DNA from 3 places in the Planotetraspora sp. GP83 genome. Region 3 is predicted to be linked to each of the others. Evidence: predicted binding sites of a transcription regulator. Region 3 holds the regulator's gene; each other region holds the start of a gene.
What was found. Region 3 encodes HrcA, which represses chaperone genes, less so after heat shock. Its sites were predicted from a motif close to TTGGCACTCTCNNNNNGAGAGTGCCAA; they were not measured.
Positions count from the first base shown of each region.

Region 1: a site for HrcA is predicted at 4,504-4,530, ahead of groL (chaperonin GroEL). Genes of this name have one in related genera too.
Region 2: a site for HrcA is predicted at 3,232-3,258, ahead of ABH927_RS13185 (FmdB family zinc ribbon protein). Genes of this name have one in related genera too.

Region 1 is NZ_JBGCBZ010000016.1:167,532-174,600, reverse strand. It holds gene ABH927_RS22675 (trehalose-6-phosphate synthase) at 31-1,461, opposite strand; gene ABH927_RS22670 (RNA polymerase sigma factor) at 1,532-2,083, shown strand; SAM riboswitch class I at 2,187-2,326, shown strand; gene thrC (threonine synthase) at 2,341-3,591, shown strand; gene ABH927_RS22660 (MoaD/ThiS family protein) at 3,637-3,912, shown strand; gene ABH927_RS22655 (cold-shock protein) at 4,169-4,369, shown strand; gene groL (chaperonin GroEL) at 4,635-6,260, shown strand; gene cutA (divalent-cation tolerance protein CutA) at 6,406-6,723, shown strand; partial or broken gene ABH927_RS22640 (nuclear transport factor 2 family protein) at 6,898-7,069, opposite strand, start outside.
Region 2 is NZ_JBGCBZ010000008.1:1,484-8,552, forward strand. It holds gene ABH927_RS13170 (D-alanyl-D-alanine carboxypeptidase family protein) at 72-1,256, shown strand; gene cpaB (Flp pilus assembly protein CpaB) at 1,357-1,947, opposite strand; gene ABH927_RS13180 (S-methyl-5'-thioadenosine phosphorylase) at 1,954-2,760, opposite strand; gene ABH927_RS13185 (FmdB family zinc ribbon protein) at 2,848-3,216, opposite strand; gene ABH927_RS13190 (potassium/proton antiporter) at 3,397-4,896, opposite strand; gene ABH927_RS13195 (5-formyltetrahydrofolate cyclo-ligase) at 4,938-5,513, opposite strand; gene galU (UTP--glucose-1-phosphate uridylyltransferase GalU) at 5,547-6,452, shown strand; gene glp (gephyrin-like molybdotransferase Glp) at 6,490-7,069, shown strand, end outside.
Region 3 is NZ_JBGCBZ010000004.1:192,942-200,010, reverse strand. It holds gene ABH927_RS07635 (DUF4870 domain-containing protein) at 1-271, opposite strand, end outside; gene ABH927_RS07630 (DUF3097 domain-containing protein) at 362-1,168, opposite strand; gene ABH927_RS07625 (hypothetical protein) at 1,365-2,078, opposite strand; gene hrcA (heat-inducible transcriptional repressor HrcA) at 2,238-3,251, shown strand; gene dnaJ (molecular chaperone DnaJ) at 3,252-4,385, shown strand; gene ABH927_RS07610 (16S rRNA (uracil(1498)-N(3))-methyltransferase) at 4,395-5,138, shown strand; gene ABH927_RS07605 (VOC family protein) at 5,173-5,538, shown strand; gene ABH927_RS07600 (hypothetical protein) at 5,542-6,189, opposite strand; gene ABH927_RS07595 (SigE family RNA polymerase sigma factor) at 6,186-6,665, opposite strand; gene ABH927_RS07590 (histidine triad nucleotide-binding protein) at 6,925-7,069, shown strand, end outside.

The DNA.
Region 1 (7,069 bases), on a different contig from region 3:
CAAATTTCGACAAAGGGTAGCATTTCGTCCTTACAGGAGCGCGGCGAGTTGGTCCTCGAACCACCGCTGAGGCGGCAGCGCCGTGGCCGCCCGCCGAAGCCGGGCGCACCGCTCACTCCGCTCCTCCTCGGGCATCGTCAGCGCCTCGTGCAGGGCGATGGCCGTGCCGGACACGTCGTACGGGTTGACCAGCAGCGAGTCGGCCCCCAGCTCCGCCGCCGCGCCCGCCTCCCGGGACAGCACCAGCGCGCAGCGCCGGGAGAGGATGGGCCCCTCCTTGGCGACCAGGTTCATCCCGTCGCGGATGGGGTTGACCAGCAGCACGTCGGCCAGCCGGTAGGCCGCCAGCGACCGCGGATAGTCGTCGTGGACGTTGAGGATCAGCGGATCCCAGTCCTCCGTGGCGTACTCGTCCTCGATCTCCTTGGCACACCGCTGCACGGCGGCGGTGTACTCGCGGTATTCGGGCAAGTCGTGCCGGGACGGGTAGGCGAAGGCCAGGTGGACCACCCGGCCGTGCCACTCGGGATGCCCGGCCAGGAACTCCCGGTAGGCCGTCAGCCCGCGGACGATGTTCTTGGACAGCTCCGTGCGGTCGATGCGGACGATCAGCCTGCGGTCGCCGACGAGCGCCCTGAGGGCCGTCATGTGCGACTCGACGTCCGGCTCCGCCGCCCGCGCCAGCAGTTCCTCGCCGTTCACGCCGAGCGCGTGGACCCCGATCCGGGTCGTCCTGTCCTCATAGGTGACCGTACGGCTCTCGCGGTCGACCCGGGCTCCCAGGAAGGCCTCGCAGCAGTCCATGAAGGCGGCGGCCCAGCGGGCGGTGAGGAACCCGGCGTGGTCGGCCCCGAGGATGCCCGACAGGACCTCGGCGGCCACGTCGTCGGGGAGCAGCGAGAAGTACTCCGGCGGGGCCCAGGGCGTGTGGGAGAAGTGGGCGATCCGCAGGTCGGGCCGCTCGACCCGGAGCATCGCGGGCGTGAGCGTCAGGTGGTAGTCCTGGACCATCACCCTGGCCCCGTGCGCGGCCTCCTCGGCCAGCGCGAGCGCGAACGCCCCGTTGTAGTCCCGGTAGGACGCCCACTCCCGCCGGAACCGGGTGTCGAACTGCGGCGTCATCGGCGTGTTGTAGAGCAGGTGGTTGACGAACCACAGGGTCGAGTTGGCCACCGCGTTGTAGGCCCGGTGGAAGATCGCCGGAGGGATGTCCAGCATCCGGACCGGTCCCGTGTCGTATCCCGCCTCGTCGAGCCGTCCTCCGGGCGACAGCCGTACGGCGCCGCGGTCGCCGTCGGACAGGGCGGCGCAGACCCAGAGCACGTCCGTGCTCCTGGCGACCTCGGACAGCCCCGAGACCAGGCCGCCGCCGCCCCTGCGCATGTTCAGCGCACCGTCGTCCGCCAGTGTGAAGGCCACCGGACCCCGGTTGGACGCGATCAGGACTGAGTGGGCGCGCATGCAGGAAAGTTAATCAAACCGGGGAGCCATCAATAGGATGTCAGGCAATCGCGGAAGGGCTTGGTTCGACATGGCACTGGACGAGACGACCGAGGAACTGGCCCGATCGGCCGCCCAGGGCGATCACCGGGCGCTCGGCGAGCTGCTCCGCCGGATCGAGCCCGACGTGCTCCGTCACTGCGAGCGGCTCCTGCCGTACCGGCAGGACGCGGAGGAGGCGTCGCAGGACACCCTGCTGGCGGTCGCGCGCAACATCGGCAGGTTCGAGGGCCGCGCCAAGTTCAGCACCTGGCTGCACATCGTGACCGTCAACTGCGCCCGAACGACCTACCGTTCGCTGAAGCGGCGGGCCTCGGAGCAGGCGGAGGAGCTGCCCGACCAGCGCCCCGACCCCCGCCGGGTCAGCGTCATCGCGGGGTCGCGGCTCGACCTGCTCGACGCGATGGAGGCGCTGGAGGCCGACAAGCCCGACCTCGCGCAGGCGCTGGTGCTGCGCGACATCTGCCAGCTCGACTACGCCGAGGTCGCCGACCAGCTCGGCATCCCTCTCGGCACCGCCAAGTCGCGCATCCACCAGGCCAGGAAGTACGTCCAGATCGCTCTCGGCGAGGCGTACGGCTGAGGCGCGATACGTTTCGTCTCGCCATGTGAGACACCGGAACGGACAAGCGGGACGGCACGGTACAGTGCTAGGGACCCGCTTAATGCGGGAGACAACTGAATATTGCTCATCCAGAGGGGTGGAGGGACCGGCCCTACGAAGCCCCGGCAACCCTCCCGGTGTCCGAACTCGTGACCACGAGGCCGGCCGGGACAGGTGCCAATTCCGGCTCGTGGCCAGGGTGGTCGCGAGCGAAGATGAGGGAAAGGCCTCGCTTCATGGCGCTCACCACTGCTCACGAGTTCGGCCCCGCCACCGGTCTGTCGTGCCGGGAATGCGGCACCGTCTACGACCTCGGCCCCAGCTTCGCCTGTATCGAGTGTTTCGGGCCACTTGAGGTGGCATACGAGTTCGGCGAGGTCCGGCGGGAGCAGATCGAGTCGGGACCGGCCAACATCTGGCGCTATCGGTCGTTGCTGCCCGTTCCCGCGAACGTCGCCTCCAAGCCCAACCTCCAGCCGGGCTGGACCAAGCTCGTCAAGGCCGGCAACCTGGCCGGCGAGCTGGGCCTCCGCTCGCTGTACGTCAAGGACGACTCCGGCAACCCCACCCACTCCTTCAAGGACCGGGTCGTCGCCATCGCCCTGGAGGCGGCCAGGACCTTCGGCTTCCACACGCTCTCCTGCTCCTCCACGGGCAACCTCGCCGGAGCGGTCGGCGCCGCGGCCGCCCGCGCCGGGCTCGACTCCTGCATGTTCATCCCGTCGAACCTCGAAGAGGCCAAGATCACCATGGCCTCGGTGTACGGCGGGCGCCTGGTCGGCATCGAGGGCACCTACGACGAGGTCAACCGCTTCTGCTCCGAGCTGATCGGCGACGAGCTGGGCGAGAAGTGGGGCTTCGTCAACGTCAACCTCCGGCCCTACTACGCGGAGGGGTCCAAGACCCTGGCGTACGAGATCGCCGAGCAGCTCGGCTGGCGCATCCCCGACCAGATCGTCATCCCCATCGCCTCCGGCTCCCAGCTCACCAAGGTGGACAAGGGCTTCCGCGAACTGATCAAGCTCGGCCTCGTCGAGGACAAGCCGTACCGCGTGTTCGGCGCGCAGGCCGAGGGCTGCTCGCCTGTCTCGGCCGCGTACAAGGCGGGGCTCGACGTCGTCCAGCCGGTCCGGCCGGACACCATCGCCAAGTCCCTCGCCATCGGCAACCCGGCGGACGGGCCGTACGTGCTGGACATCGCCCGGCGCACGGGCGGCGCGGTGGAGGACGTCGACGACCGCGAGATCGTCGAGGCCATCCACCTGCTGGCCCGCACCGAGGGCATCTTCGCCGAGACCGCCGGCGGCGTGACCGTCGGCGTGCTGCGCAAGCTGGTCCGCAACGGCACGCTGGACCCCGAGGCGGAGACCGTCGTGCTCAACACCGGGGACGGGCTCAAGACCCTGGACGCGGTCGCCGCCGAGGCGCGGCCCACCGCCGTCATCCGCCCTTCCCTCGACGCATTCCGTACGGCTTTCGCCAACTGAACGCGTTATCCAAAGCCCAACCCAAGCAACGAAAGCGAGCGATAGATGAGCGTTTCAGTGCGGATTCCGACGATTTTGCGGACATACACCAACGGAGCCGCAGAGGTATCCGGAGAGGGCGGAACGCTCCGCGAGGTCCTGCAGAAGCTGGACGCGGACTACCCCGGCATCGGCGCCCGGATCCTGGATGAAACGGGCAAGATCCGTCGTTTTGTCAACGTGTATGTCGGGGAAGAGGATGTCCGTTTCGCCGAGGGGCTCGACACCGCGACGCCCGACGGAGTCCAGGTCTCCGTCATCCCCGCCGTCGCCGGCGGCTGAGCGGCGGCAAGCCCGCGAGCACCTGACATGCGGTTCTATCATTGCCGAAGTTAATCGGTGCTATAGCATATAGTGCAATTATCAACTATCTACTCCTTAACTGAATATTCGCCGATCCTGCTTTGAGCGAACGTGATGGAGCAGTTTGCGCTTTGACTCTGTTGTTCTACGCCTTGACACAGGTATGGTCGAAGACGATCGACGAAACCGGGGGCTTCTTGGGTGTGGTCCCCAGCCCAGTAAGAGGAGTCGGAAAGTGGCGCAGGGCACCGTCAAATGGTTTAACGCGGACAAGGGCTACGGCTTCATCGCGGTAGACGGTGGTAAGGACGTGTTCGTCCATTACTCGGCAATCATGATGGACGGTTACAAGGCTCTCGAGCAGGGCCAGCGAGTGGAGTTCGACATCACGCAGGGTCAGAAGGGCCCGCAGGCGGAAGGCGTCCGGACCGTCTGATCCCGTCCCAGGACAACCACGGAGGCCCGGTTCGCTCCCCCGAACCGGGCCTTCGACGTGGGCGGACTTACCCGTACAAGCTGGTCAGCATGGCTTCCGCTTGCACTCGCAGGGGTAGAGTGCTAGATACTTGTTTGGCACTCTCGGGTAGAGAGTGACAACAACCGGATCGAGGCGATGGGGCCGGCGAAGGAAGCGGGCCCTTGCCGTCGCGGGCGTCGGCTCGGTCCGCTGAAGCCACCCTGCTACTGGGAGGTCTAGCCTTATGGCAGCCAAGATGATCGCGTTTGACGAGGACGCCCGGCGCGGTCTCGAGCGCGGTATGAACCAGCTCGCCGACGCCGTGAAGGTCACCCTCGGTCCCAAGGGCCGCAACGTCGTGCTGGAGAAGAAGTGGGGCGCCCCCACCATCACCAACGACGGCGTCTCCATCGCCAAGGAGATCGAGCTCGAGGACCCGTGGGAGAAGATCGGGGCCGAGCTCGTCAAGGAAGTCGCCAAGAAGACCGACGACGTCGCCGGTGACGGCACCACCACGGCCACCGTGCTCGCCCAGGCGCTGGTACGCGAGGGTCTCCGCAACGTCGCCGCCGGGGCCAACCCGATGTCCCTGAAGAGGGGCATCGAGGCCGCCGTCGAGCGCGTCAGCGAGGAGCTGTCCAAGCTCGCCAAGGACGTGGAGACGAAGGCGCAGATCGCCTCCACCGCCTCCATCTCGGCCGGCGACCCGCAGATCGGCGAGATGATCGCCGAGGCGATGGACAAGGTCGGCAAGGAAGGCGTCATCACCGTCGAGGAGAGCAACACCTTCGGCCTGGAGCTTGAGCTCACCGAGGGCATGCGCTTCGACAAGGGCCTGATCTCGATGTACTTCGTGACGGACCCCGAGCGCATGGAGGCCGTCCTCGAGGACCCCTACATCCTCATCGCCAACTCGAAGATCTCGGCCAACAAGGACCTGCTGCCGCTGCTCGACAAGGTCGTGCAGGCCGGCAAGCCGCTGCTGATCATCGCCGAGGACGTCGAGGGCGAGGCCCTGGCCACCCTGGTCGTCAACAAGATCCGCGGCCTGTTCCGCTCCGTGGCCGTCAAGGCCCCGGGCTTCGGCGACCGCCGCAAGGCCATGCTCGGCGACATCGCCGTCCTCACCGGCGGCCAGGTCATCAGCGAGGAGCTGGGCCTCAAGCTGGAGAACGCGTCGCTCGACCTGCTGGGCCGCGCCCGCAAGGTCGTCGTGACCAAGGACGAGACCACCATCGTCGACGGCGCCGGTGACGCCGAGCAGATCTCCGGCCGGGTCAACCAGATCCGCGCCGAGATCGACAACACCGACTCCGACTACGACCGCGAGAAGCTCCAGGAGCGTCTCGCCAAGCTGGCCGGCGGCGTCGCCGTCATCAAGGCCGGCGCGGCGACCGAGGTCGAGCTGAAGGAGCGCAAGCACCGCATCGAGGACGCGGTCCGCAACGCGAAGGCCGCCGTCGAGGAGGGCATCGTCCCCGGTGGTGGCGTGGCCCTGCTGCAGGCCGCCGCCAACGCGTTCGACAAGCTCGAGGTCAACGGCGACGAGGCCACCGGTGTCGCGATCGTCCGTAAGGCGCTCGAGGAGCCGCTGAAGCAGATCGCCGTCAACGCCGGCCTCGAGGGCGGCGTCGTGGTGGAGAAGGTGCGCAACCTGCCCGCGGGTGAGGGCCTCAACGCCGCCACCGGCGAGTACGTCAACATGTTCGAGTCGGGCATCATCGACCCGGCCAAGGTGACGCGCTCCGCGCTGCAGAACGCCGCCTCCATCGCGGCCCTGTTCCTCACGACCGAGGCCGTCATCGCCGAGAAGCCCGAGAAGAACCCGGCCGCTCCCGCCATGCCCGGCGGCGGCGACATGGACTTCTAGGTCCTCGAAGCACGGTTACGAGAAGAAGCCGGCCCCCGGTCACGGGGCCGGCTCTTTCTTTTCAGCGTGGTGAGAGGATGAGCACGAGCTCCCTCCCGCCGGTCATCTCGCCGGCGGGGCGTTTGGCTGTCGTAGGGTCTGCGGCGTGACTGACTACTTCCAGGTGTCCACGACGGCCGCCAGCCGCGAGGCAGCGATAAACCTTGTCCGGTCGGCGGTTGAGGGGCGTCTCGCGGCCTGCGGGCAGGTCCTCGGCCCGGTCGTCTCGGTGTTCTGGCACAAGGGCGAACTCGGGGAAGCCGAGGAGTGGCAGGTGTTCCTGAAGACCACCGCCGCGAAGTATCCCGAGTTGGAGGCGCATCTGATCGACCGGCACCCGTGGGACAACCCGGAGGTCACCGCGTGGCCTCTGGCGGCGGGCTCGGCGACGTTCCTGGAATGGGTGACCCGGTCGACCTCGTAGGACGTCAGGTCGTTCTGTCGAGAAGCTCCGCGACGATTGGGAGCGAGCAGTGAGGGCCGAGCCGCTGCATGACAGTACTGATTCGCTGCTGCGGACTGACAGACGCGACGCCGGTGCACAGATCGACGGCCCGGCGGAGTGTGTCTTCCCCGGCGACGCGGAATCGTTCGAAATCCACGCTCCTGTCGCACGGGCCGTTCCCCGGGTCCGGCCGATCTGAACCATTTTGTCGCCGGCCCGGTAGAGCTCGCCCATCTCGATCTGGCTGTCCAAAGCGGTCCGCACGCCCTCCAGGAACACCTTCATTCCGTCGTAGCCCTGGTGGTGGCCGCCGTAGGGCAGCTCC
Region 2 (7,069 bases), on a different contig from region 3:
ACGAGTTCGCAAACGGGGGGTCGATCGTGCCATCTCGTCGATCAGCGCGTCTGGTCGCGGTCGTCACGGCGATGACTTCGCTCGTCGGCGGAATCTTCTCCGGTACGGCGCAGGCCGCCCCCACGGTCCCGTCCGGTACGGCAGAGGACGTCCACGCGGTCCCGTCCCGTACGGCACGGGCCGTCCAGGCCGATCGTGCGGGGGACGCCTCTGCGAACGGCCGGGGTTCGACCGCACATGCCGTGGCACTCGGCGCCTATCCGCTCAAGAGAAACGCGAAGGCGAAGGGGAAGGATCCGGGCAGCCTGAGTGAGTTGCGGCGGCAGGCCCAGCAGGCGTTCAAGGGCATAGAGGACGCCAACAAGGCCCTGGTCGCCAGGCAGAAGCAGTTTGACGCCTCACAGAAACAGCTGGTCGCCAAGCTGACCCAGCTCCAGGCGGCGACCCAGGCGCTCGCCAAGATGCGCAAGCCGCTCTCCGATCTCGTCGAGTCGATCTATCAGGATCCCTCGACGACCGGGCTCGGGCCGCTCTTCACCCAGAGCGACGGCACCACGACGCTTCGGGCCATGAGTGACGTCGACCATCTGGTCGCCGGGCGCAACACCGTCCTCGGCGACGCGATACGGCTACAGCAGCAGCAGGAGCAGTTCGCCACCGAGGCGCAGGAACTGCGGGCGGCCAACCTCCTCCAGGAGGCCCAGCTCAACCTGCAGATCGACAGCCTGCGGAAGCGCTCGTCCAGGCTGGTCAGGTCTCTCACGAAGGCGCTGACCAAGCTCGGCGTCAACGTCAACCAGGGCCACCGTGGGGTGGGGGCCTGTGATCCCACGCGGGTCGACATCGCCGCGCAGTACCCGAACGGCCTGCTCCCGAAGACCAGCCTGTGCCCGCTGCCGCAGGAGGGGGAGGAGTTGCGGGCCGACGCGGCCATCGCCTTCGCGGACCTCAACCTGGCCTACCAGAGGCGGTTCGGCAGGCCGATCTGCGTGTCGGACAGCTATCGCAGCCTCAGTGAGCAGCAGACGGTCTATTACCAGCGTCCCGGGCTCGCGGCGATCCCGGGCAAGAGCAACCACGGCCTGGGGATGGCGGTCGACCTCTGCGGCGGGGTCCAGGCCTTCCGATCCGTTCAGTTCAACTGGCTGGAGGCCAACAGCAAGCGCTTCGGGTTCATCCACCCGGACTGGGCCTACCACAGCCCCTTCGAGCCGTGGCACTGGGAATACGACCCCAAGATCGGTTCACTCCTCTAACGGTTTCGCCGCAGGCGGTGTTCGCCTCTGGTAGGCCCTCCTCACCAAGCCCTTGATCACCGGGCCCCTTCTTACCGGGCCCTTTCTCACCGGGCCCTCCTCACCTTGGATGGATGGCGACGGACAGGCGGCCATGAGCTTGTGCCTGCGCCAGCTGCGCGGCCTGGGTGGGAGTGGTCGCGAGGACCAGGAGGGCGCCCTCGTCGTCCTCTCCCGAGGGGCGGGTTATCACCCTGACCTCCTGCGTGACGGCGAACGCCTGCCGGCCCTCTCCCTCGAAAGCGGCGAAGACGTCGATGAGGTCTCCCGGTGAGAGCAGCCTCGCGGCGGCCGGGTCCGCGATCCGGACGGGAGCCGCCACCATGCCCGGCCCCTGAGCGGCGAGCAGCCCTTGAGCGAGCAGCCGGGCGTCGGTGAGCGGCTCGCCCCGGCGCATCGGCCCGCTGACCACACGGCCCATGACTGCCGATGCCGTACGGAACGCGCCATCCGGCACGGCGTCGGGCGGCAGCCGTACGACCATGACGTCGGAGGCGGACAGGCGGCCTCCGCCGAGATCGTGAGCGGCGGCGAGGACGTCCACGCCCTGAGGGGGCCGGACCGACATGACCACGCACGCCACCGCCAGCCCCGCGAGGATGGCGGCGATCAGACGGCGGCGACGAGCGAGAAGCAGACTGACGGCGCGCATGGCCGGTTATGGAAGGTCGAAGGGGAGCTTGATGCCGTCGAGGGCGCTGCCGCACGGGCACGCACGCTCAAGGGTGAGGGCCTCCACGACCTCGCTCACCAGCGAGCGCATCCGCTCACTGTTGGCCGCGAAGAAGGCGAGAACCTCCTCGTGGGTGACCCCCTCGCCGGCCTCGACACCGGCGTCGTGATCGGTCACCAGGCAGAGCGACGTGTAGCAGAGGGCCAGCTCCCGGGCGAGCACCGCCTCCGGGTGGCCGGTCATGCCGATGATCGACCAGCCGGCCTGCGTGAACCACCTCGACTCCGCGCGGGTGGAGAACCGGGGGCCCTCGATGACCACCAGCGTGCCGCCGTCGACCGTGTCCCACCCCGTCTCGCGGGCCTTCGCCACGGCCGTGGCCCGGCCTCTGGGGCAGTAGGGATCGGCGAACGACACGTGGACGGCGCCGCCCGCGTCGTAGTAGGTCTGCGCGCGGCCGGTGGTGCGGTCCACCAGCTGGTCGGGGATCACCAGAGCGCCCGGACCGAGCTCGGGCCGCAGTGACCCGACGGCGCTGGGCGCGAGCACCTGGCGGACGCCGAGCGAGCGCAGGGCCCAGAGGTTGGCCCGGTAGGGGATGCGATGCGGGGGATGGACGTGGCCGCGCCCGTGCCGGGGGATGAAGGCCACGGACCGGTCGCCGATCCGGCCCAGTGTGACGCTGTCGCTCGGCGGGCCGTACGGCGTCGCCAGCTGGATCTCCTCGGCGTGCTCGATCAGGGAGTAGAACCCCGAGCCGCCGATGACCCCGATCTCTACGTCGTTGACCATGCGGCCGACCCTAGCGAATCACGGCCACCCTCGACGCGACGCCTGTGGATAACTCCGCGCAGGCCCGGCCGGCGCCGGGCCCGATCGTCACGCCGCGGAGGTCGCCGCTGAAGTCGTGCTGCCCGAAGAAGATCCCGAAGAAGATCCCGAAGCCGATCCGGAGGCCGACGTCGAGGCCGCGGCGGGAGCGGCCTCCTTGGCCGAGTCGCCCGGCTTCTTCGCGGAGTCGCCGCCCGACTTCTTGGAGTCGCCCGACACCGTGGAGGTGGACGAGCTCGACGACCGGCTGTCGGTGCGGTAGAAACCGGACCCCTTGAACACGATGCCGACCGGGGAGAAGACCTTGCGCAGGCGGCCCTGGCATTCCGGGCAGTCCGTGAGCGGGTCGTCAGAGAACTTCTGAACGACCTCCAGCTGCTCACCGCAAGCGGTACAGGCGTACTGATAGGTGGGCACGCACTCCTCCTGAGACTGGCACTCGACCCGTTCGACTGCTAATGGTAAGCAGTCAAGGAGCACAAACGCCACTCCAGCCCGGTTTATTGCACCTCGGTCCGCTTCCCGACCCCGTGTCCGCCCACCCCGCGACCGCCTCCGGCACCCCGAGGCCGCCTCCGCCTCAAAAGGTCGAGACAGCTAGGCCCCTCGCTCGCCGTACCAGCCTGCGAGCTTGCCACGGCGGCTGACCGCGCGCAGGCGGCGTTCGACGGTTTCCCGCTGGGCGGCGGTGGTCACCACGAGAAGCTGGTCCTCCGCGCGCAACCGGGTGTTCTCCGTCGGCACGAAGGACCGGCCGCCTCGGACGACCATCGTGACCAGGGCGTTCGCCGGAAGCCGCAGCTCGAAGATCTCGACGCCGTGCATCAGCGAGCCGGTCGGGATTCGGATCTGGAGCAGGTCGGCGTTGAGCTCCTCCAGAGGCGCGGCTTCGACGGAGAGGTCGCGGGCCTCGCCTTCGGCCGTCACGCCCAGAATCCGCGCCAGATAAGGCAGCGTCGGCCCCTGTACGAGTGTGAACACGATGACGATGATGAAGACGTCGTTGAACAGCCCCTTGGCGCCCGGCACGCCGGCGGCCCACGGGATCGTGGCGAGCACGATCGGCACCGCGCCGCGAAGACCCGCCCACGACAGGAACACCTGCTCCCGCCATGACAGGCTGCCGATCCGCGCGACCTGCACCAGCGCGGCGGAGACCACGACCGAAAGCGGCCGGGCCAGGAAGACGAGGGCCAGCCCGGCGACCATGGCCGGGACGATCACGCGCGGCAGCTCGGACGGGCTGGCGAGTATGCCGAGCATGACAAAGAGGCCGATCTGGGCCAGCCACGCCGCGCCCTCGGCGAATCCACGAGTCGCCGCCCGGTGGGGCAGCCGCGCGTTGCCGAGGATCAGCGTGCCGACGTAGACGGCGAGGAAGCCGCTTCCGTGCAGCAGCGCCGCCCCGCTGTACGCGACGAACGCCAGCGCCAGCACCGCGATGGGATAAAGACCCGAGGCGGGCAGCGCCACCCGGCGCAGGGCGTAGGCGGCGGCCGGTCCGACGGCGAGGCCCACCGCCGCGCCGATGCCGAGCTCGTAGGCGGTTTCGAGCACCACCTGCCACAGCGACGGCATCGGCTGGGAGGCCGCGCTGAGCATCATCACGACGATGACCGTGGGGGCGTCGTTGAAGCCCGACTCGGCCTCCAGGATCCCGGCCAGCCGGGGAGGCAGGGGAAGCCGCCGCAGCACGGAGAACACGGCGGCGGCGTCCGTCGAGGCGAGGACCGCGCCGAGCAGCAGCGCCGTCCGCCAGTCCATGCCCAGCAGGGCGTGTACGGCTACCGCCAGCCCGACGATGCTGACCGCGATGCCCACCGTGGCGAGCACGAGCGCGGTGGGCACGGCGTCGCGGACGTGGGCCCAGTTGGTGGTCAGGCCGCCTTCGGCCAGGATGACGGCGAGCGCGATCAGGCCGAGCTGCTGGGCGAGTTGGGCGCCCTCGAAATGGATGCCGCCGATCCCGGACTCGCCGAGGAGCAGCCCGAGACCCAGGTAGATCAGCAGGCTGGGCAGGCCGGTGCGGTGGGCGATGCGGACGGACGCGATGGCCGCGATGACGACGGCGGCGGACAGGAGAAGCCAGATGTTCAGCCTTACCCGCCCCCCTCCTCCCGCGACTTATCGGAATCTTTTCACATATGCACCAAACGGGTGATTCCGGTCGGTAGGGCCGCGAACCGTACACGCTGGTCGTGCGGCTCGGCCGGCACGTCCTCGATCAGCTCGCCCTCGTGGAGCAGCGCCACCGTCGGGACGTTCGGCCCGACCCGGGAAAGGGCCCTGTCGTAGAACCCGCGGCCGCGGCCGAGCCGTACGCCGGTGAACCTGTCCACGGCCAGGGCCGGCACGAGGACCAGCGCGGCCGTGCGGATCGTGTCCACGCCGCGCCGGGTGTCCACCGGCTCCATGATCCCGAGCGGCCCGGGCGCGAGGGAGTCGGGCCCGTCGTACACCGCCCAGTCGAGATCGCCGTCCGGCCGCTGCACCGGGAGGATCACGGTCGCCCCGTGCTTCCACAGCGCGAAGACCAGCCCGTGGGTCGAGGGCTCCGATCCGGTCGACCAGTAGCAGGCGACCAGGCCCGCCATCTGCACCCATGGCTGGTCGAGCAGCGTCTCCCGCACGGCGGCGGAGGACGCCCGCAGGGTCTTCTCGTCGATCTTCGAGCGGCTGTCCAGGATCCGCCGTCGCAGGGTCACCTTGTCCATATCCCGCTCCGCCTGCTCCGTTAGTGTTCAGCCATGGCTGACTTCGATCCCGTAACCAAAGCCGTGGTCCCCGCCGCAGGTCTCGGCACACGATTCCTGCCCGCGACGAAGGCGACCCCCAAGGAGATGCTGCCCATCGTCGACAAACCGGCGATCCAGTATGTCGTCGAAGAGGCGGTATCCGCCGGACTGCTCGACGTCCTCATGGTGACCGGCCGCAACAAGCGCTCCATCGAGGATCACTTCGACGTAGCGTACGAGCTTGAGGACGCGCTTCGGGCCAAGGGGGACGAGGAGCGCCTGTCGCAGGTCCAGGAGCCTGTCGACCTCGCGACCATGCATTACGTACGGCAGGGCGAGCCCAAGGGCCTCGGTCACGCCGTGCTGTGCGCCAAGCAGCATGTCGGCCACGAGGCGTTCGCCTGTCTCCTCGGTGACGACCTGATCGACCCGCGGGATGCGCTGCTCAAGCGGATGATCGAGGTCAGGGCGACGTACGGCGGCAGCGTCGTCGCGCTCATGGAGGTCCCGCGCGAGCAGGTCTCGTTGTACGGCGCGGCCGCGATCGTTGCGACCGACGAGGCCGACGTGGTCCGCGTCACCGACCTGGTGGAGAAGCCGCCGGCCGACGAGGCCCCGTCGAACTGGGCGGTCATCGGCCGCTATGTGATCGACCCGGCGGTTTTCGAGGTCCTGGAGAACACCCCGCCGGGGCGCGGCGGCGAGATCCAGCTCACGGACGCCCTGCGGACGCTGGCGGCCAGGGGACCCGAGGAGGGCGGGCCGGTTCACGGCGTGCTGTTCCGGGGCCGCCGCTACGACACGGGCAACAAGCTCGACTATCTGCGCACGGTCGTGCAGTTCGCGGCCAACCGCGAAGACCTGGCGCCCGATTTCCTGCCCTGGCTCAAGGAGTTCCTCGACCAGGCCGAATCGTAGAAATCGTAGAGCTCGTAGAAAGAGGACTCTCGGACCCATGAAGACGGTCGACCGGCATCTTGCCGACATCCTGGCGACCGTACGGCCGCTGGCCCCGCTCGAGGTCGAACTCGAGCGGGCGCTCGGCGCTGTGCTGGCCGAGGACGTCTCCTCGCCCGTGCCGCTGCCGCCTTTCGACAACTCGGCCATGGACGGCTATGCCGTACGGGCCGAGGACGTGGCCGGCGCTCCCGTGACGCTGCCGGTGATCGAGGACGTGGCGGCGGGGGACAGCGAGCTGCGCGCGGTGGGGCCGGGGCTGGTCTCCCGCATCATGACCGGCGCGCCGCTGCCGGCGGGCGCCGACGCCGTCGTCCCGGTGGAGTGGACCGACGGCGGCGCCGTCACGGTCAGGATCGACAGGCCCGCGCCGCCCGGGCACGCGATCCGCCGCTCGGGTGAGGACGTGCACGCCGGGGACGTGGTGCTCCGCGAAGGCACGCGGATCGGCCCGGCCCAGCTCGGCATCCTCGCCGGAGTGGGACGACGTCGCGTGACGGTACGGCCCCGGCCAAGGGTGGTCGTGCTGTCCACCGGCGCCGAGCTGGCCGAGCCCGGCACGCCGCTGGCCTCCGGAC
Region 3 (7,069 bases):
ACTGTCCCGGCACGTACGGCCGGCCCGCCCCGAAGCCATACCCCGGCGCCCCGTATCCGGACGGTCCGTATCCAGGTGCCCCGTAACCGGATGGTCCGTATCCGGGCGCCCCGTAACCGGGCTGGCCATAGGAGTGGCCGGAGCTGCCGTACCCGGGTGCGCCGCCGTAGCCGGGCGTGCCCGGCTGTCCGTATCCTGGCTGTCCGTATCCCGGCTCCTGCGCTCGCGGCTCGAATGGGTCCGGCTCGTGCTGGTGCGGGCTCTCACTCATCGGAAGCCTCCTGGCCTTTCCGTATGTCATTCGAGGCTAGCTGGCGGCACGCCGCACCGGGCGGGGGGAGTGGGAACGCCGGCACGGGGCTCACTCGGGTTCGGTGACGAAGTCGATCAGCTCTTCGACCCGGCCGAGGAGTTCGGGCTCCAAATCGGTGAATGTCCGCACCCGCCCGAGAATGTGGCGCCATGCCTCCTGGGGATCCATCCGCCAGCCGAGGGCGGCGATCACGCCCTCCTTCCAGGGAACCCCGCGCGGCACGCTCGGCCACGCCGGGATGCCGAGCGCGGACGGCTTGACCGCCTGCCAGATGTCCACGTAGGGGTGGCCGACGACCAGCACATGGTCTCCGGAGACCTGGGCGGCGATGCGGCTCTCCTTGGACCCCGGCACGAGGTGGTCGACGAGCACGCCCAGACGACGGCCGCGTTCCGGGGCGAACTCCGCCACGATGGCGGGCAGGTCGTCGACGCCCTCCAGAAACTCGACCACGACGCCCTCGACCCGGAGGTCGTGACCCCAGATCTTCTCGACGAGGGACGCGTCGTGGACGCCCTCGACGTAGATCCGGCTCTCCTTGGCGACCTGGGCCCGCAGCCCGCCGACCGCGATCGACCCCGAGGCGCTCCGCTTGGGGCCCTGGGGCGCGGCGGCCGGCCGTACGAGTGTCACGGGCTTGCCGTCCAGCAGGAACCCGGCGGGCGCGAGGGGGAAGACCCGCCGCCGCCCGAACCGGTCCTCCAGCGTGACGGCCTCCTTGTCGCAGGCCACCACCGCGCCGCAGAACCGGCCTTCCGCGTCCTCGACCACGAGATCCGGCTCGGCCGGGACCGTGGGGATCTGGCCCCGCTTGGGGCGCCGCCAGTCTCCGGAAAGCACGTCCCGCCCATACATGCCGCGAACGCTAGCAAAACAGCGACCGGGGCGGCGGCGAACCCGCCGCCCGTGTCCGCGTCCGCCGTCCCGGACAGGGCGCCCCGCATGATCACGTGGAGATTTGCCCTGCGTGACGAGGCCGACCGGGAACCCGTGCATGATCCCGCCTGGGGTTTGCCGAGGTCGGAGGCCAAGCGTGGGACTCTGTGCATGATCACGGCGAGTGGGTGGGTGGGCGCCGCCGGTTGGCGCTCCGCCGCACCAGCACGACGATGGTCACGATCACGGCGGCCAGGAAGCCGAGGAACGGGAGCGCCAGGAGCGCGATCGCGCCGCCGAGCTTTCCGCCGCTCGCGGTGAGCTCCTTGCCGATGCCGAACGTGACGCCTTCGCCGTCGCAGCTCACCTGGTAGGTCCCCGCCGACGGGACGCCGACGGTGAAGAGCAGCTCCCACTTCCTGTCGCCGATGGCGACCGTCTGGGACGTCTTCGGCTGGGTGAGGGTGACCTTCTCGTCCTGGTCGCCCCGCACCTCGCATGAGACGTTGGTGGGCTGGTCGGCGGCGGCGTAGATGGCCGGCTTGTCCTTCGGGTCGAGCCTGGCGCTGACCGCCTGGCCGCCGGCGAAGGTCTTGGCCGGCGCGACGTCGCTGATCGTGGAGAACAGGCCGCCCGCGAAGCCGCCGACCCCCACGATCAGCAGGACCACGAAGAGCGCCCAGGCCAGGAAGACCCACAGAAGGCGGGGGCGGACCGGGCCCGCCGCGCGAGGCGGGGGAGGCGTGCCGTAGGAGGGGGGCGGGTACTGGCCGCCGGAGGCATATGCGGGGCCCGGCGGGTAGGAAGCGCCGTACGGCTCGCCGGGCGCGGGAGGGTGCGGCAACCGGACGGTGGCGTCCGCGGGGCCCGGGTTGGGATTTTCGGTCATGGGTGGGAGTTTGGCGAATGCCGCTTGTAAGCCATTTGCAGTCGGCTTGTCCTTGTAGTCGATCGTGTTATCGCACCCCGGGGGCGCTGGCCGTACACTTGGCACTCGGGAACACAGAGTGCCAGAGTTCGTGTTTCCCACGCACAGGGAGGTGACACATTGCTCGACGACCGCAAGCTGGCCGTGCTGCGCGCCATCGTCGAGGACTACGTGTCCACCAACGAGCCGGTGGGCTCCAAGGCCCTCGCCGACAGGCATAATCTCGGCGTTTCTCCTGCGACGATCCGCAACGACATGGCCGCGCTTGAGGAGCAGGGGTACATTCACCAGCCGCACACGAGTGCCGGGAGGGTTCCGACGGACAAGGGATATCGCCTGTTCGTCGACCGGCTCTCGCAGGTCAAGCCGCTTTCCGCCGCCGAGCGCAGAGCGATCGAGACGTTCCTCGCCGGGGTCGTGGACCTCGACGAGATCGTCATGCGGACGGTGCGGTTGCTGGCCCAGCTCACCAGGCAGGTCGCGGTCGTTCAGTATCCCTCGCTGACCAGGTCGTCGGTCCGGCACGTCGAGATCGTGCCGCTGGCCGAGCGGCGGGTCATGCTCGTGCTGATCACCAACACCGGCCGGGTCGAGCAGCGGGTGGTCGACCTGCCCGAGGAGGTTACGGACGACCGGATCGCGCACCTGCGCGCCGTGCTCAACGCCTGCCTGGACGGCTGCGGCCTCTCCAGCGTGCCGGAGACCGTCGCCGATGTGCCGGAGCGGCTTCCCGCCGAGGATCGTCCCGTGGCGGCGACGATCCTGTCGGTGCTTCTTGAGACACTTGTCGAGCGGCACGAGGAAAAGATCGTTTTTGCTGGAACCGCCAATCTCGCGGCGGCCGACTTCAGCGTCGGCCTGCGCGACGTGCTGGAGGCGCTGGAGGAGCAGGTCGTCCTGATGCGCCTGCTCGGCGAGACCGGCGGCCTGTCCGAGCTGACCGTCCGGATCGGCTCGGAGAACCCGTACACCGGACTTCGCGGCACCTCGATCGTGGCCGCGGGATACGGTTCGGGCGACAAGGAACTGGCCCGGCTAGGAGTGCTGGGCCCGACGCGAATGGACTATCCGGTGACGATGGGTGCGGTGCGCGCGGTGGCGCGCTACGTCGGCCAGATCCTGGCGGGGTCATAAGTGTCCAAGGACTACTACGCGACCCTCGGGGTGCGCCGTGACGCCAGCCAGGAAGAGATCAAGAAGGCGTACCGCCGTCTCGCCCGAGAGCTGCACCCGGACGTCAATCCTGATCCGGAGACCCAGGAGCGGTTCAAGGACATCACTCAGGCCTACGAGGTGCTGTCCGACGCGAACAAGCGGCAGATGTACGACCTCGGCGCCGACCCGTTCAGCAGCGGGGCGGGGGCCGGAGCCGGCGGGTTCGGGGCGGGCTTCCCGTTCAGCGACATCATGGACGCCTTCTTCGGCTCGGCCGGCGGGGCCCGGGGGCCGCGCTCCCGCGCCAGGCGGGGCCGCAACGCGACGATCCGGGTCGAGCTCGACCTGGCCGAGTCCGGGTTCGGCACCACGCGGGAACTGGTCGTCGACACGGCCGTGCTGTGCGAGGTCTGCCACGGCTCCGGCGCGGCGGCGGGCACCCACCCCGACACCTGTGACATGTGCCACGGCCGTGGCGAGGTGTCCCAGGTCACCCGGTCGTTCCTCGGCCAGGTCATGACCTCGCGGCCGTGCCCCCAGTGCGGCGGGTACGGCAGCGTGATCCGCCACCCCTGCATGGAGTGCTCCGGCGAGGGCCGGGTCCGCACCCGCAGGACCATCAAGGTCAGGATCCCGGCCGGCGTCGAGGACGGCACCCACATCCAGCTCGCGGGCGAGGGTGAGATCGGCCCCGGCGGCGGCCCTCCCGGCGACCTCTTCCTGGAGATCGTCGAGCGGCCCCACCAGATCTTCGAGCGGCGGGGAGACGACCTCCACTGCACGGTCCAGATCCCGATGACCGCCGCCGCCCTCGGCACCTCGCTCACCGTCGAGACCCTCGACGGCGCCGAGGGGATCGACGTACGGCCCGGCACCCAGGCCGGCCAGATCATCCCCCTGTACGGCAGGGGCGTCCAGCGGCTGAACGAGACCGGCAGGGGCGACCTGCTGATCCACGTCACCGTCGAGACCCCGACCAAGCTGGACCCGGCGCAGGAGGAGCTGCTGCGGGAGCTGTCCAAGCTGCGCGGGGAGGAGCGGCCGCCGGGCAAGTTCTCCCCCGGCCAGCAGGGCTTCTTCTCGCGCCTGAGAGACGCGTTCAACGGCCGCTGAGGCGGGTTCATGAGCGTTCCCGTCTTCCTGGCGGACACCACTGATCTCGAAGCCGGTCCCGGGGCCGGCCGGGTCGTCCTCGGCGGCCCGGAGGGACGCCACGCGGCGGCCGTGCGGAGGCTCCGACCCGGCGAGCGGATCGACCTGACGGACGGCCTGGGCCGGGTCGCCGAGTGCGTCGTCTCCGACGTGGGCAAGGACACGCTCACGGCCGAGGTGCTCAGGCGCTACGACCTCGACCCGCCCGTGCCGCGTCTCGTCGTCGTCCAGGGGCTCCCGAAGGGGGACCGGGGGGAGCTGGCGGTCGAGATGATGACCGAGGCGGGCGTCGATGTGATCGTGCCCTGGGCCGCCGCCCGCTGCGTCACCCAGTGGAAGGGCGACCGCGCGGGCAAGGCCCTGGCCCGCTGGCGGAGCACCGCGCGCGAGGCCGGCAAGCAGGCCCGCCGCTTCCACCTTCCCGAGGTGGCCGAGCAGGCCACGACGGCCGGGGTGGCCTCGCTCATCTCCGGGGCGGCGCTCGCGATCGTGCTGCACGAGGAGGCCGCCGAACCGCTGAGCGGTCTGACACCGCCGGAGAAGGGTGACATCGTGGTCGTGGTCGGCCCCGAGGGCGGCATCATCGATGACGAGATCGCCCGATTCCGGGCGGCCGGCGCCGTACCGGCCCTGCTGGGGCCGACGGTGCTGCGGACCTCGACGGCCGGAGTGGCGGCGGCCGCCGTGCTGCTGTCCCGTTGCGGGCGCTGGTGAAGTCGTCGGTGAAGTCGTCGGTGAGGGGAGCGCGATGTTAGAGAACAGCAGGGCGTTCAGCGGATTCTCCGTGGACGACATCCCCGAGGCCAGGCGGTTCTACGGCGAGACGCTCGGTCTGCGGGTCTCCGAGGAGCACGGGATGCTCACGCTGCACCTCGCGGGCGACCGGGACACGCTGGTCTACCCAAAGCCCGATCACACGCCGGCGACGTTCACGATCCTCAACTTCCCGGTCGACGACATCGAAGCCGCCGTGGCCGAGCTCGCGGCGCGCGGAATCCGCTTCGAGACCTACGAGGGCGTCGACGAGAAGGGGATCTTCCGCGCGCGCGGACCGGCCATCGCCTGGTTCAAGGACCCGGCCGGCAACATCCTCTCGGTGCTCCAGAAAGAGTGATCCCTACGGCGCCGGCGTCTCCGAGGCGGAGTTGACCGTGACCGCGTCGGTCGGCGAAGGCGTAGGCGTAGGCGTCGGGGTCGGTGAAGGCGTCGGCGCCGGGGGCGGCGTGGTGGCCGTCGAGGGCGTGGGCGCCGGAGGTGGCGGGGTCTCGCTCGGAGGGCACGAGGGCGAGGCCGTGGAGTCCGGCTCGACGACTCCCGTCGTGGCGTCGGGAGACGCGCAGGGGTTCGGCGTCGAAGACGGCGCCGGCTTGGAGGTCGAGCCCGCCTTGTGCGTCGGGGCGGGCGGCGCCTGACCGCGCGCGGTCCCGTTGGTGGTGATCAACAGGCTGGGTGCGGGCGTCGCGGGCGGACGCTGGGTGAACGACGTGTCGGGAAGCCCATGGTCGTTGTCGACCTGGAAGATGCCCGCGCTCTGGCCCACCTGCGTGCGCAGGCCGGGAACGAGCATGATCACCGTGCCCGCCACCAGGACGGCCCCGGCCACGGAGGCTCCGACCCGCCACCAAAACAGGCCCCGCAGGCCGCGTCTCTCGATGCGGCCGCGGATGATGTTCAGTCCTTCGGGAGACGGCACGACCGAGTCCGCCTCCGCGCGCATGGCACGGCGCAGCAGCTCGCCGTACTCGTCGTCGGGGGGGAAGGTCATGAGAACTGCTCCAGTGCCATCCGTAGTGCGGCCATGCCGCGGGCCGTGTGACTCTTCACCGCGCCCTTGCTGATTCCCATCGCGTTGGCGATCTCCGCCTCCGACAGGTCACCGTAGTAGCGCAGCACCAGCGCCTCGCGCTGCCGGGTGGGCAGGCCGCGAAGCGCCTCGATGACCGCCGAGCGCTCCAGCTCGCCGATCGCGCCGTTCTCCGCGCTGGGCGCGTCGGGAAGCCCCTTCGGGGCGTACTTCTCGACGACCGCGCGGTGGCGCAGCACGGAGCGCGAGCGGTTGACGACCGATTGGCGTAGGTAGGCCAGTGCCTTGTCGGTGTCCCGCAGCCGACGCCACGCCCCATGAATGGCGACGAACGCGTCCTGCACGACCTCTTCCGCGCTGGCCACATCACGGACCAGCAACACCGCGAGACGCACCAGTGACCGATAGTGGGCGCTGTAAAGCGCCGTAACGGCCATGTCGGCATCCCACCCGACGGGCACCGTCCCCAACGACCTGTCGGCCACGAGGGTCTCGGTGGTCACCTCAGTAGGACGCTCGTCATCCCCGGGGGGTTTACGTTCTTCCGAATGATTAGGGGGCATGACCCTGTGGTGTCCTCGCCCGACACTAGGGGGGTTTTCGGTAGGGAGTTTTTCGCTGCAGTGTCGCACACCAACATTACTTGCGGGGATCTTTCAACGTCATCACTGATTGGCAACGGCTACGCTTTCGCTCGTGACCGACTGCCTGTTCTGCAAGATCGTGGCCAAGGAGATCCCCGCGGAGATCGTCCTGGAGGCCGACCGGGCGCTGGCGTTCCGCGACATCAACCCGCAGGCGCCCACGCACGTCCTGGTCGTCTCGAAGGCCCACCACGAGA